Regions from separate parts of the Streptomyces sp. NBC_00659 genome, predicted to be linked through region 2. Evidence: riboswitches for the same ligand, from Rfam matches in the RefSeq annotation. Region 2 holds a riboswitch; the other holds the start of a gene.
What was found. Region 2 has a riboswitch for glycine ahead of gcvT (glycine cleavage system aminomethyltransferase GcvT). Riboswitches for the same ligand answer to the same signal wherever they lie in the genome.
Positions count from the first base shown of each region.

Region 1: linked by a shared signal. The riboswitch ahead of gcvP (aminomethyl-transferring glycine dehydrogenase) and the one ahead of gcvT (glycine cleavage system aminomethyltransferase GcvT) in region 2 are both predicted to bind glycine.

Region 1 covers NZ_CP109031.1:1,913,480-1,920,977, forward strand. Annotated here, with positions in the region: gene OG410_RS08180 (DUF5999 family protein) at 1-90, shown strand, start outside; gene gcvP (aminomethyl-transferring glycine dehydrogenase) at 227-3,112, opposite strand; glycine riboswitch at 3,291-3,385, opposite strand; gene OG410_RS08190 (PRC-barrel domain-containing protein) at 3,500-3,868, shown strand; gene OG410_RS08195 (DNA polymerase IV) at 3,793-5,301, opposite strand; gene OG410_RS08200 (MerR family transcriptional regulator) at 5,370-6,044, opposite strand; gene OG410_RS08205 (bifunctional nuclease family protein) at 6,262-6,735, opposite strand; gene ftsR (transcriptional regulator FtsR) at 6,822-7,498, opposite strand, start outside.
Region 2 covers NZ_CP109031.1:6,538,433-6,545,930, reverse strand. Annotated here, with positions in the region: gene OG410_RS28710 (ABC transporter substrate-binding protein) at 1-225, opposite strand, end outside; gene OG410_RS28705 (ABC transporter permease) at 280-1,278, opposite strand; gene OG410_RS28700 (enhanced serine sensitivity protein SseB C-terminal domain-containing protein) at 1,755-2,555, opposite strand; gene OG410_RS28695 (enhanced serine sensitivity protein SseB) at 2,783-3,556, opposite strand; gene OG410_RS28690 (AAA family ATPase) at 3,620-4,288, opposite strand; glycine riboswitch at 4,464-4,560, shown strand; glycine riboswitch at 4,561-4,671, shown strand; gene gcvT (glycine cleavage system aminomethyltransferase GcvT) at 4,706-5,824, shown strand; gene gcvH (glycine cleavage system protein GcvH) at 5,986-6,363, shown strand; gene glyA (serine hydroxymethyltransferase) at 6,375-7,498, shown strand, end outside.

The DNA of each region.
Region 1 (7,498 bases), 4.6 Mb from region 2:
TTCGAGGACACCGGTGAGCTCCTGCCGGACGGCCAGATCATCGCCCCGCACCGCCCGCTGGGCGGCGCGCCGGTGATGACGGCCGCCTGACCCGCACGACCCCGGGCGGCCGCGCCAGGCCGCCCAGACACACAAGGGGCCGGCCCGGAGACGTACTCTCCGAACCGGCCCCGACGCATGTCCGAGGATGGTCACTCCTCGTAGGCGTCCACGTGCCGAGCGCTGATCAGTCCTCGTAGGCGTCCAGCGGCGGGCAGGAACAGACGAGGTTCCGGTCGCCGTACGCCTGGTCGATGCGGCGCACCGGCGGCCAGTACTTGTCGGCGGCCGAGACACCGGCCGGGAAGACGGCCACCTCGCGGCTGTACGGGTGCTCCCAGTCGCCGCCGAGCGCGGCGGCCGTGTGCGGCGCCCCGCGCAGCGGGTTGTCGTCCACCGACCACTCGCCGCTGCCGACCTTCTCGATCTCCGCGCGGATCGCGATCATCGCGTCGCAGAACCGGTCGAGCTCGCCCAGGTCCTCGGACTCGGTCGGCTCGATCATCAGCGTGCCGGCCACCGGGAACGACATCGTCGGCGCGTGGAAGCCGTAGTCGATCAGGCGCTTGGCGATGTCGTCGACGCTCACGCCGGTCGCCTTGGTGAGCGGGCGCAGGTCGATGATGCACTCGTGGGCGACCAGACCGCCGGGGCCGGTGTACAGCACCGGGTAGTGCGGCTCCAGGCGCTTGGCGATGTAGTTGGCGGAGAGCACGGCCACCTGCGTGGCGCGCTTGAGGCCCTCGCCGCCCATCAGCCGGACGTACGACCAGGAGATGGGCAGGATGCCCGCGGAGCCCCAGGGAGCGGCCGAGATCGGGCCGACACCGGTCTCCGGACCGGCCTCCGGCTGGAGCGGGTGGTTCGGCAGGTACGGCGCCAGGTGCGCGCGCACACCGACCGGGCCGACGCCGGGGCCGCCGCCGCCGTGCGGGATGCAGAAGGTCTTGTGCAGGTTGAGGTGCGAGACGTCGCCGCCGAAGTGACCCGGCTTGGCGAGGCCCACCAGGGCGTTGAGGTTGGCGCCGTCGACGTAGACCTGGCCGCCGGCCTCGTGCACCTGGGCGCAGATGTCGGCGACGTGCTCCTCGAACACACCGTGCGTCGAGGGGTACGTGATCATCAGCACCGACAGCTCGTCGCGGTACTGCTCGATCTTGGCGCGCAGGTCCGCGACGTCGATCTCGCCGTCGTCCGCGGTCTTCACGACGACGACCTTCATGCCGGCCATCACGGCGCTGGCGGCGTTGGTGCCGTGCGCGGAGGACGGGATGAGGCAGACGGTGCGCTGGTCGTCACCGTTGGCGCGGTGGTAGCCGCGGACGGCCAGCAGACCGGCCAGCTCGCCCTGCGAACCGGCGTTGGGCTGGAGCGACACCTTGTCGTAGCCGGTGACCTCGGCGAGCTGGTCCTCCAGCTCGTGGATCAGCGTCAGGTAGCCCTGTGCCTGCTCGGCGGGCACGAAGGGGTGCAGCTGTCCGAACTCGGGCCAGGTGACCGGCTCCATCTCGGTGGTCGCGTTGAGCTTCATGGTGCAGGAGCCCAGCGGGATCATGCCGCGGTCGAGCGCGTAGTCGCGGTCGGAGAGCTTGCGCAGGTAGCGCAGCATCGCCGTCTCGGAGCGGTGGTCGTGGAACACGGGGTGCGTGAGGTACTCGTCGGTGCGCAGCAGCGCGGCCGGCAGGGTGTCCTCGGCGCTCGCGTCCAGCGCCTCGACGTCGCCCTCGACACCGAACGCGGTCCACACGGCGGCGAGCTGCTCGCGCGTGGTCGTCTCGTCGCACGAGATCGACACCTGGTCGGCGTCGACGGGGTGGAGGTTGACGCCGTTGTCGCGGGCGGCGGCCACTATGTCGGCGGCACGGCCCGGGACCCGCACGGTGAGCGTGTCGAAGTACGCGCCGTGCACGACCTCGACGCCGCCGGCGGTGAGACCCGCGGCCAGGACGGTGGCGTAGCGATGGGTACGCCGTGCGATGGTCCGCAGGCCCTCGGGACCGTGGTAGACGGCGTACATGCCGGCCATCACGGCGAGCAGCACCTGGGCGGTGCAGATGTTGCTGGTCGCCTTCTCACGGCGGATGTGCTGCTCACGCGTCTGCAGGGCGAGGCGGTACGCCTTGTTCCCGTCGGCGTCCACGGACACACCGACCAGTCGGCCGGGGAGGCTGCGCGCGAACTTCTCGCGCACCGCCATGTAACCGGCGTGCGGGCCGCCGAAGCCCATCGGCACGCCGAAGCGCTGCGTCGTACCGACCGCGATGTCCGCGTCGAGCTCGCCGGGCGAGGTCAGCAGGGTCAGGGCGAGCAGATCGGCGGCGACGGTGACGACAGCGCCGAGCTCGTGCGCCTGCTCGATGATCGGCTTGATGTCGCGTACGGCACCGGAGGCGCCCGGGTACTGGATCAGCACGCCGTTGATCTCGCGCCCGGCGAGGTCGGCCGGGATGCCGTCGGCGAGGTCGGCGACGACGATCTCGACGCCGGTCGGCTCGGCGCGGGTCTCTATGACGGCGATGGTCTGCGGCAGCGCGTCCGCGTCGACCAGGAAGAGGCCCTTCTTGTTCTTGCCCATCCGGCGGGACAGCGCCATGGCCTCGGCGGCGGCGGTGCCCTCGTCGAGGAGGGAGGCGCCTGAGGTCGGCAGCCCGGTCAGCTCGGCGACGACGGTCTGGAAGTTCAGCAGCGCCTCGAGACGGCCCTGCGAGATCTCCGGCTGGTACGGCGTGTACGCGGTGTACCAGGCCGGGTTCTCCATGACGTTGCGCAGGATCACCGGCGGCGTGAACGTGCCGTAGTAACCGAGGCCGATCATCGAACCGAGCACCTGGTTGCGGTCCGCGAGGGAGCGGAGCTCGGCCAGTACCTCGGCCTCGGTGCGGGCGGCCGGCAGCTTCAGGGCCTCGGCGTTCTTGATCACATCCGGCACCGCGGCGGCCGTCAGCTCGTCGAGCGAGCCGTATCCGACCTGCGCGAGCATCTTGGCCCGGGCTTCGGAGTCGGGCCCGATGTGGCGCTGCTCGAAGGGAATTCCCTGTTCGAGCTCGGAGAGCGGAATGCGAGGGGCGGTCATGGCGGAGGCCTCCTGGTCTGACGCGACCTTCGAGGGGCACCCCGGCACGGGTACCCCGACGGCCTCCCCCTCTGTCATCTCAACCTGAGAGTTTCACCGGATGGTCCCGTGGACGATCCGGCTTTCACCGTCGGTGAGGGCGGAGGCCATCGGCACCCGCCCTGCTTTCCAGAGTGACCTCGTCCGTGCGGTACGTGAGCCTGAGAGATTCCGGGGAGGAGTTGCTCCTTCGGCGCCTCCGCGAAATCCGGAGGACTCTCCCGCACGGGATCAGCAGCCACTTGCCAGCCTACCAGCGAGGACAAGACAGCAGCCTTCGAGTGGCCACCTTCACAAATGTGCTCTTTTGTAGTACTTACGGATGAGTTTGCGACCACTGGAGGGACCGTGCAGACCGACATCGATCCGCGCAACCTGATCGGCCGCAAGGCGTTCGACAGCAACGGCACCAAGATCGGCACGATCGACGAGGTCTACCTCGACGACGCGACCGGTGTCCCGGAGTGGGCGGCCATACGCACCGGGCTGTTCAGCAGGGACGCCTTCGTGCCCCTGGAGCCCAGCGAGATCATCGAGGGGACCCTGCGCATCCCCTTCGACCGGGCCCTGATCAAGGACGCCCCCGACTTCGGCGTCGGGCGGCACCTCTCCCCCGAACAGGAGCTCCAGCTCTACCACCACTACGGACTCGACGTGGCGTCCCCTCCGCCGCCGGACCGGGACTTCGGCCGGCTCGCGGGCTCGGAGGACACCTGATCCCCAGGGCCGGGACCGTGCGTCCCGACCGCTGACACCGACGGCCCGGGGCCGGCCGGCAGCCCGTCGGCGTCCTCGGGTCTTCGCTCCACCAGGGGCAGCGGGTCGGCCGGTTCCAGCTGCGCATCGTCCGTCCGGAAGGTCCGCACCCGGCCGGGCCCGGAGTACGGCGTCTCGAACCGCACCGTGACCCGTCCCAGCCCGCTCCCCTGCACCCAGCCGTGCCCGAACTCGGCATGCCGCACATCGTGTCCGGAGGGCCACCGCCGCTCCGCCGGCGCCGTCTCCCCGTCCGCGACGGCCACCTCGGCCGGTTCGTCCGCCGCGTGCTCCTCGGCCGCCGGTTCCCCCGCGGCCGCGGCCTGCGCCTGCGCGAACAGGTCCTCCTGCGTGTAGTCGGCGAGCCCGGTGACGCCGACCCCCAGCAGACGGACGCCACCGGTCGTGTCCACGCCCTCCAGCAGCCGGGCGGCGGCCTCCCTGACGACTCCGGGGTCGTCCGTGGGCCCCCGCAGCGTCTCGGACCGGGTCAGCGTCGAGAAGTCGTACCGGCGCACCTTCAGCACGATGGTCCGGCCCGACAGTCCGGCCCGGCGCAGCCGCCGCACGCACCGGTCCGCGAGCCGCTGCACCTCCAGCTCCACCCGGACCCGGTCGTGGATGTCCACGTCGTACGTGTCCTCGACCGACACGGACTTGGTCTCCCGCTCGGCCACCACGGGCCGCTCGTCGTGGGCCAGCGCCATCGCGAACAGCGCGTGCCCGTGGGCCTTCCCCAGCAGCCGTACGAGCTCGTCCTCGCCCGCCTCGGCGAGCTCCTCGACGGTGGTGATGCCCGCCCGGCGCAGATGGTCGCCGGTGGCCGGCCCCACGCCCGGCAGCGTCCGCACCGGCATCGGTCCCAGCAGCGCGCGCTCGGTGCCCGGCTCGATCAGGACGAGACCGTCCGGCTTGGCCTGCTCCGAGGCGATCTTCGCCAGCATCTTGGAGGCGGCGAGCCCCACCGACCCCGTGAGCCCCGTGACGGCCCGGATGTCCGCGCGCAGCCTGGCACCGGTCAGCCGCGCCGACGCCTCGTCCCACGCCGTCCCGCCCGCCTCCAGGTCCACGAACGCCTCGTCCAGGCTGAGCGGCTCCACCAGCGGCGACAGGCCCCGCAGCAGCCCCATCACCTGCTCGCTGACCTCTCGGTACAGCCCGAAGCGCGGCACGAGATAGGCGGCGTTCGGTGCCCGTCTGCGGGCCTGGGCCATGGGCATCGCGGAGTTCACCCCGAAGACGCGTGCCTCGTACGAGGCGGTGGCGACCACTCCACGGGGCCCGAGCCCGCCCACCACGACGGCCTTCCCGCGCAGGCTCGGCTTGGATGCCTGCTCCGCCGAGGCGAAGAAGGCATCCATGTCGAGATGCAGGATCGTGGGCGCGGTTCTCACATCTCCGATGCTGCCCTACGCCACTGACAATGCCCCGGCACGCCGGGGCATCACGTCATCGGAGCGGCTCACACCGCGCGGTTGCGCCTGCGCGCCAGTTCGTCGGCGGGATGGTGCGCGAGAAGCGTCTCGCCGGTGTCCACGCGCTCTCCGTGCAACTGGGACAGGGCGCCCTCGACGTCCCGCCACACCACTCCCACGGCGATACCGAAGACGCCCTGGCCGCCCTGAAGCAGGGCGTGGACCTCGTCCGGGGAGGTGCACTCGTAGACCGTCGCGCCGTCGCTCATGAGCGTCATGCGCTCCAGGTCCTGGAAGCCGCGCTCCCTCAGGTGCTGGACCGTGGTGCGGATGTTCTGCAACGACACCCCGGTGTCCAGGAACCGCTTGACGATCTTGAGGACCACCACGTCCCGGAAACTGTAGAGGCGCTGTGTCCCCGACCCGTAGGCGGGACGCACGCTGGGCTCGACCAGTCCGGTCCGCGCCCAGTAGTCGAGCTGCCGGTAGGTGATGCCCGCGGCGGCGCACGCCGTGGGTCCCCGGTAACCGACCTCCTCGGGAACAGTCCCTTCTTCGTCGGACACTGCCGCCGGCCGCACCGGAACGTGATCGGCCGCGCTGCCATGCTGAGGGCGCCCCCTGCTCGAGCCGAGCCGAGAGCTTGGGGGAGGGTACGGGCCGCTCTCTCCCGGACCGTGTCCGGGAGCACCCCCAGCCGTACCGTCGCCGCTGCTTCTCACGCCGACCTCCGTCCTTGACCTGCCTTCTCGACGGTAGGCAGTCACCAGGGGCGCGTCAACGATCGCCACACTCGGCACGCCGAGTGATAATCACCCTAAGAGTGGTTTCCCGTGCCCTACCGCGGGGAAAGGCTAGCCGAATGCTCCCGGCGCGGGCCGCGGCACACCACACTCGCCGCGGGCAAATGCCACCCGGAGAGGCGTCCGCCCGGCCGGATCACTGGCTGTTGGTGCCGAAGTCCTCGGGCGAGATCTGGTCGAGGAACTCGCGGAACTTCTCCACCTCGTCCTCCTGCTCGTCCGGGATCGCGATGCCCGCGTCGTCGAGCACCCCGTCGCTGCCGTAGATGGGCGTTCCGGTGCGCAGCGCGAGCGCTATGGCGTCGGACGGCCGGGCACTCACCTCGACCCCGCTGGCGAAGACGAGCTCGGCGTAGAAGACGCCCTCGCGCAGGTCGGTGATACGTACTTCGGTGAGCTCCTGGCCGACGGCCTCCAGCACGTCCTTGAACAGGTCGTGGGTCAGCGGTCGTGCGGGGGCCATGCCCTGCTGGGCGAAGGCGATCGCCGTCGCCTCCCCCGGTCCGATCCAGATGGGGAGGTAGCGGTCGCCTCCCACTTCACGCAGAAGCACGATCGGTTGGTTGGAGGGCATTTCGACCCGGACACCTACGACATCGAGCTCGTTCACACAGCAACCCTAGGCCGTGCCCGGGACGTTTGGGTAGTCGGGCACAGAACGGGTGGACGATCCGCGGCCCGCGCCGGTGGCACGGATCAGCGCAGACGCACGCCCAGCGCCGTCTGCACGAGCGCCGCGTGCAGCTTCACCGTGAGGCCCGCGAGTTCCTTGGTACGGGCCTCCGCATGGGCCCGCGTCTGCGGATTGCGATGGCGCCGCAGGGGGGCGACCACCTGGTCCACCAGTCCCGCGTCCCGCTCCGCCGCGGCCTTCATCGCCCGCAGATGGCGCGGCTCGATCCCGAAGCGTCCAAGCTCGACGACGAGCGCGGCGACGGTCACCGCCTCCGCGTCGTAGACACCGTCGGGCAACGGACCGATCAGCCCGTACGACTCCCACTCCTGGAGCTGCTGCTCACCGATCTCGGCGGCGGCCAGCAGCTCCTCACGGCCCACCCGGGCCACCGTGGGCTCCTCGGGCTCCCCGTAGAGCTCTCCGGAGGGTTCACCCTCCCCCGCGTCGCGCTGGCGGCCCACGGAGGGCAGACGCACCTGCTCACCGCGCGCCAGGGCGTCCAGATGTTCGCGGATCACCTTCAGTGGGAGGTAGTGGTCACGCTGCATCCTCAGGATGTGGCCGAGACGCTCGACATCGTCCGCGCTGAACTTGCGGTACCCCGAAGGGGTCCGCCGCGGCTCGACGAGCCCCTCCGACTCCAGGAACCTGATCTTGGAGATGGTGACTTCGGGGAACTCGTCGCGCAGCAGGCTCA
Region 2 (7,498 bases):
GTAGTACGTGTTGCCCGGGTCGAACGAGTCCGGGACGTCGGACAGCTCGTAGGTGAGCGTCCCGCCCTTCTTGTCCGACGCGTTCACGACGCCCTTGGTCGCGGCATCGGCGCCAGCCGACTTCGTGCCGTTGTCGTTCTTGTTGTCATCGGCCTTGCTGCAACCCGTAAGGAACAGGCTGGCGGTGCCGATGGCCGCAATCGCGGCCAGCGCTGACCTTCGCATGATGGGAGCTTTCCCCTCCATTGTTGGAAACTTTCGGTCTCTCGGTGGCAGTCGTCAGCGACTGCGCGGGTCGAGAGCGTCACGGAGACCGTCACCCAGCAGGTTGAATGCCAGGACGGTGACGAAGATGGCAAGGCCCGGGACGATCATGTACTCGGGGTCGACCTGGTAGTAGGTGACCGCCTCGCGAAGCATTCCGCCCCAAGAAGCCTGCGGGGGCTGGATGCCGACGCCGAGGAAGCTCAGGGACGCCTCGAAGAGAATGTTGGTCGGGATGAGCAGCGTCGAGTAGACGATGATCGGGCCGACCAGGTTGGGCATGAGCTCCCGGAACAGGATGTACGGGGCCTTGGCTCCCATGCCGCGGGAGGCGTCCACGAACTCGCGCTCCCGCAGGGCCATGGCCTGGCCTCGGACGATCCGGCCCAGGTAGGGCCAGTTGAAGAAGCCGATCACGAAGATGAGCACGGCGAGGTGCAACGGCAGTCCGTCGAGACCGAACGCGCCGCCCTGCAGCGTGGCGGAGATGGAGATGGCGAACAGCAGGAGCGGGAAGGCGAGGAACGTGTCCATCAGCCGGCTGATGATCGAGTCGACCCGCCCGCCGTAGTAACCCGCGACGACACCGAGGACAGCGCCGATGACGTTCGACAGGATGGTGGCGCCGAAGGCGACCACCAGCGACACCCAGGAGCCCTCCAGGACGCGGGTGGCGATGTCGCGCCCGAACTTCGGGTCGACACCGAGCGGGTGACTACCGCTCATGCCACCCATGTCACCCTTGGGCAGCGAGGTGTTCGGGTCGATCAGGTCCTGGTTGAAGGCGTTCGGGTCCAGCCCCAGCATCGACTGGAGCGGCCGCGCGAGGACCGCCATCAGGATGAGCAGTACGACGATGACACCGCCGGCGACCGCCACCTTGTCGCGCTTGAAGCGCGTCCAGGCGATCTGTCCCAGGGAACGGCCCTCGATCTGCCCCTTGCCGGCTCCGGCAAGCACAGCCTCTGGCTGCACTTCCGTTGCCGCCGCGGTGGTCTCGATCGGTGCGGTCACAGTGACCCGACCCCTCTCGCCGGTGGTGACCGGCCTACGACTGCCGCTGTCTGCGGCTTGGTTCACTTGCCCGCCGGGAAGTCGGCCACAGATGGTGCGGCCCGATGACCCGGCTGTTGGTTCGGCTTGCGCTCGTTCACAGGATCGAAGATTCCGTGCCTGTTGGGGGAGTCTTCAGTGCTGCCACGATCAGGTGCCAGGCCTCATGGGGAATGTATGCGCAACCGTGATGCTTGTTGAGGGATTCCGTTATCCGAACAGTGGGTAACAGTAGTCGGACGTCTGCCAATTGACCTCTAAAACCCCATAAGGGTCTTTTTGATCAGAAGCCCCGCCAAAACGGGACAATCGGCACATACATCCGCTTCCCTGCAGGTCAGCAGCATGGAACGCACGCCATGTGAAGGCCGTGTGCGAACCCATGATGCCAGCCGTTCTCGCACGGGCATGCGACAGGTCCGGGATTCGGAACGCTCTCAGTAACCGCCGCGGGCCGGCGGATAGCCGTAACCGCCCGCTGTCGGCGCCTGCGCCGGAGCCGCGTGCGCCTCGCGGTCGTAGAACGGGCGTGCGTTGGCACGCAGCCACATCGCCACCGGGTCGAACTCGTCCGACATCGCGACGGTGGAGACGGGCAGCCCGTCCGGGACGGCGCCGATGGACTGCTGCATCATCGCCCGCACCGAGTCGACGGCGGGCGGCGAGGTGTCGTACACGTCGAGGCCGATGGCCAGATACGGCGCCCCGAGCGTGGGTTGGACCCAGGCGCGGCGCAACGACCGTACGGCCGGGGTGCGATGGGCGTTCTGCGTGAGCAGGGCGTAGAACTGCGGAATCTCGATGGCCGGTTCGGACAGCCGCAGCGGGCCCGCGGGCTGCCGCTCCAGGCCCGTGGCGATCCGGCGCAGATCCAGCCACGGGATGCCGAGGCCGCCGCCCGGGGCATGCGGATTGAGCCAGAGACCGAAGTGGTCGGGGTACAGGGTGCGGGCGACGTCCAGCCCGTCCACGACCTCGTAACTGCGGTTCCAGCCACTGGCCGAGAGTTCCTGCGCGGAGGTGACACAGGGCGCGTACCCGAGGCCGTCCACCTGCATGTTCCCGTACTGGGCGTCCGGGGAGCCGGCCTGGCCGTGCCAGAGCAGCATCCACACCTGGCCGGACGACGGGGTCGCGAGCGCGCGAAGGAGCGCCTCGTAGGCGTCGTAACGCCCGGGAGTCACCTGGCGCAGCATGTGCTCGACCTGCCCGGCCGCGGCCGTGCCCGACGCGCTCACCTTCAACCGCCCCTTCGCGAACAATTCACGACGAACTCATCCCTTACGCCCGAGGTACCGGTTACCGACATGGGTCAACACCTCGACCAGGCCATGAAACCAGCTTATGCGGCGATCGTGCTCCGCCGGGGGAAGCAGTCGAGAGCCGGGAACCGCCGCGCGGGGCGGCCGAGGGCCCCGCGCGGCCGGCCGGCGGTCCGGCCGGGCACTCCCGGCGCGGGCTCCGTTCAGTGACCGTGCTGGTAGAAGGGGCGCACCCGGTCCCGCATCCAGTCGCCGACCGGGTCCTGCGTCACGTCGAGAAGGACCAGGTTCACCGGAAGGTTGACCGGGACGCGGCCGAGGGCACGGCCCAGGGCGTCCAGGGGCAGGGCGCGGGCGTCGCCCTCCCACGCCGCGAGCTCGACGCCGATGAACATGACCGGTTCGTCGCCCTCGATGCTGGCCAGGCAGCGGCGGGCGCTCAGGACGACACCCGTCGCGGCGAACTCCGCCGAGGCCGCGGCGAGGAAGTCCACCGGATCGTCCTGCCAGTCGGGCTCGAAGAGCCGCACCCGGCCGCCGCTGGCCGCCCCGTCCAGCTCGGTCCGCCCGGCCCGGCACAATTCGGCCACGGCCATGGGCGGCAGCGGCACGCCGACCACGCCGTCCGGGTTCACCGCGATGCCGACCTGCGGGGGAAGTCCGCGGGCGAACTCCACGGCGGGCGCGATCGTGTACGACATGTGACCGCCGACGACCTGGCGGAACTGCTCCTCGGAGCTGAAGACGGGGACGAAGACCTGGCCCCCGATGTCCATCGTGGGCAGATCCAGCGGACCACTGTCCGGACCGCCGCCATTGGGCAGCGGCACCCATACGAAGCTGCGGCCGAGCACCTCGACGATGCGAGCGCCCGCCGAGGGCCCTGGCACGCCCAGGGCGGAGGACAACACCTCCTCCAGCTCGTTGCCGGGCCAACCGCCGTGCGGATGGGGGTGTGCCTGTGCCGGAAAGTCCATCTGTCTACCGCCCGCTTCGAACCACTGTTCCGGCTGGAAAGGTTAGTGGGCCACCGTGACCGGTCAGTGGCCGAAGTCGATTCTGCGCAGCACGTCCGCCGCGTCCCGGTCGATCAGTACCGCCGAACCGCACCCTTCGGGCAGGTCTCCCGTCTCGGCGGAGCGCAGCAGCCGGGCGATCGCGCCGCGGTGGCGGGCGAAGGCGTAGCGCGAGACGCCCCGGCCCCGCTCGCGCTGGCCGTCCAGCGCGGTGCCGGGTGTGACGTCGAGCAGCAGCAGGTGCAGCGCGCCGCCACGGCGCCGGGCCTCGCGGGCGAGCCAGCGGCGCACCCAGGCCTGCGTACCGCAGTCGTGCACGACGAGCCCGCCGCCCTCGCGCAGGGCGCGGCGCAGGCCGGCGTAGTGCGCGAGGCGGACGAGGGGACGGTAGACCGCGTACGGCAGCCGGCCGGCCATCAGGCCGTCCCAGCGCTCGCGGGTGTCCTGGGAGTCGACGCGGGTGCCCCGCACGGCCCGGCGCATCAGCGTCGACTTGCCGCTGCCGGGCAGTCCGGTGACGACGACGAGGTCCTGCGCCCCGAAGCGGAGGCCGTGCGGACTGCGCCCGACCCGGTCGCGGAGATCCCGCACGACGACCGTGGGACGCGCTCCGCGAGCCTCCCGGGCCGGTGCGCCGGGCTGCTCGTGCAGTGCGAGACCCGAGGTCGTCGCGTACGCCGTGATCCTGTTCACCGTGACCGTCCTCCCCTGGGATGTGGAGTCCCATCCCCGTCGAGTGTAAAGAGAAGGTAATGCCCGGTGCTTCCCGTTTCCATACGCGGACTGCCACAGCCCCGTCACAGATGTCGGGCTGCCGTGATCCGACAGCGCGTGCGATGATGGCCGCGCCAACTGCATACCGGCCGCTTGAATCCGCGCGGGAGAGTCCTGGGTACGTGTACCCGGGCGCCGAAGGAGCAAGTCCCTCCCTTGAATCTCTCAGGCACCGTTACCGCGCGGGCGAGGCACATCTGAAAAGCGGGCCGCTCCGGCGGCTCCACCCAAGGTGCAAGTCAGGACCACCGATTCGTGTGGTCGTGATGAACCTCTCAGGTTCCGATGACAGATGGGGAGGAACGACCTCGCCGTCATGCCTTGGGAGCCAGACCGATGAGCAGCAACGCACCCCGTCACACCGCGCTCGATGCCCTGCATCGTTCGCTCGGCGCGACCATGACCGACTTCGCGGGCTGGGACATGCCCCTGCGCTACGGCTCGGAGCGTGACGAGCACGTCGCCGTCCGCACGAAGGCCGGTCTCTTCGACCTCTCCCACATGGGCGAGATCACCGTCACCGGCCCCGAGGCCGCGGCCCTCCTGAACCACGCGCTGGTCGGCAACATCGCCACCGTCGGCGTCGGCCGCGCCCGCTACACCATGATCTGCCAGGAGGACGGCGGCATCCTGGACGACCTGATCGTCTACCGCCTGGCCGACCACGAGTACATGGTCGTCGCCAACGCCTCCAACGCCCAGGTGGTGCTGGACGCGCTGAGCGAGCGCGCCGCCGGTTTCGACGCCGTGGTGCGCGACGACCGTGACGCGTACGCGCTGATCGCCGTGCAGGGCCCCGAGTCCCCCGGCATCCTCAAGGCGGTCACCGACGCGGACCTCGACGGCCTGAAGTACTACGCGGGCCTGCCGGGCACGGTGGCCGGCGTTCCGGCCCTGATCGCCCGCACCGGCTACACCGGCGAGGACGGCTTCGAGCTGTTCGTCGCCCCCGCCGACGCCGAGAAGGTGTGGCAGGCGCTCACCGACGCGGGCACCCCGGCCGGTCTCGTCCCCTGCGGTCTGTCCTGCCGCGACACGCTGCGCCTGGAGGCCGGCATGCCGCTGTACGGGCACGAGCTGACCACCGCGCTGACCCCCTTCGACGCCGGTCTCGGCCGGGTCGTGAAGTTCGAGAAGGACGGCGACTTCGTGGGGCGCACGGCCCTGACCGAAGCCGCCGAGCGTGCCGCCTCCGAGCCGCCGCGCGTGCTCGTCGGGCTGATCGCCGAGGGCCGTCGCGTGCCGCGCGCCGGGTATCCCGTCGTCGCCGACGGCAAGGTGATCGGCGAGGTCACCTCCGGTGCCCCGTCCCCGACCCTGGGCAAGCCGATCGCCATGGCGTACGTCGACGCCGCGCACGCCGCGCCGGGCACGGCCGGTGTGGGCGTGGACATCCGGGGCAGCCACGAACCGTACGAGGTCGTGGCGCTGCCGTTCTACAAGCGGCAGAAGTGACACTGGTCCGCACCGGCCGGGCATGAAGAACCGGATGCCCGTCGGGCGCCGGTACCGACGGGCGCCCTTCCCAGGGCCCCGGACGTGACCCTGGGCACATCCGCCCGGTCACCCACGCTTCCCTCCATCAGCACTCCACCGCGTACAGGAGAATTCAGGTCATGAGCAACCCCCAGCAGCTGCGTTACAGCAAGGAGCACGAGTGGCTGTCCGTCGCCGAGGACGGCGTCGCGACGGTCGGCATCACCGAGTTCGCGGCCAACGCGCTCGGCGATGTCGTCTACGCCCAGCTCCCGGCCGTCGGTGACACGGTGACCGCGGGCGAGTCCTGCGGTGAACTGGAGTCGACCAAGTCGGTCAGCGACCTGTACTCCCCGGTCGACGGCGAGGTCGTCGAGGCCAACCAGGACGTCGTGGACGACCCGGCCCTGGTCAACTCCGCTCCCTTCGAGGGCGGCTGGCTGTTCAAGGTGCGCGTCGCCGGCGAGCCCGAGGACCTGATGTCCGCCGACGAGTACACCGCCTTCACGGCCGGCTGAGGAGTCACCGCATGTCGCTCATGAACACCCCCCTGCACGAGCTCGACCCGGACGTCGCCGCCGCCGTCGACGCCGAGCTGCACCGCCAGCAGTCCACGCTGGAGATGATCGCCTCGGAGAACTTCGCTCCGGTCGCGGTCATGGAGGCCCAGGGCTCGGTCCTGACCAACAAGTACGCCGAGGGCTACCCGGGCCGCCGCTACTACGGCGGCTGCGAGCACGTCGACGTGGCCGAGCAGATCGCCATCGACCGGGTCAAGGAGCTGTTCGGCGCCGAGTACGCCAACGTGCAGCCCCACTCGGGTGCCTCCGCCAACCAGGCCGCGCTGTTCGCGCTGGCCCAGCCCGGCGACACCATCCTCGGCCTGGACCTGGCCCACGGCGGCCACCTGACCCACGGCATGCGCCTGAACTTCTCGGGCAAGCAGTTCAACGTGGTCGCGTACCACGTGGACGAGGCCGGCCTGGTCGACATGGCCGAGGTCGAGCGGCTCGCCAAGGAGCACCGCCCGAAGGTGATCATCGCGGGCTGGTCGGCGTACCCGCGGCAGCTCGACTTCGCCGAGTTCCGCCGGATCGCGGACGAGGCCGGCTCCTTCCTGTGGGTCGACATGGCCCACTTCGCGGGCCTGGTCGCGGCGGGTCTGCACCCGAACCCGGTGCCGTTCGCGGACGTGGTCACCTCCACCACGCACAAGACGCTCGGCGGTCCCCGCGGCGGGATCATCCTCGCGAAGAAGGATTTCGCGAAGAAGCTGAACTCCTCGGTCTTCCCGGGCTTCCAGGGCGGCCCCCTGGAGCACGTGATCGCCGCCAAGGCCGTCTCCTTCAAGGTCGCCGCCTCGGACGACTTCAAGGAGCGCCAGCAGCGCACGCTGGACGGCGCGCACATCCTGGCCGAGCGCCTGGTCCAGGACGACGTGAAGGCCGTCGGCGTGGACGTCCTGTCCGGGGGCACGGACGTGCACCTGGTCCTGGTCGACCTGCGCAACTCCGAGCTGGACGGGCAGCAGGCCGAGGACCGCCTCCACGAGGTCGGCATCACGGTCAACCGCAACGCCATCCCGAACGACCCGCGCCCGCCGATGGTCACCTCCGGCCTGCGCATCGGCACGCCCGCCCTCGCCACCCGCGG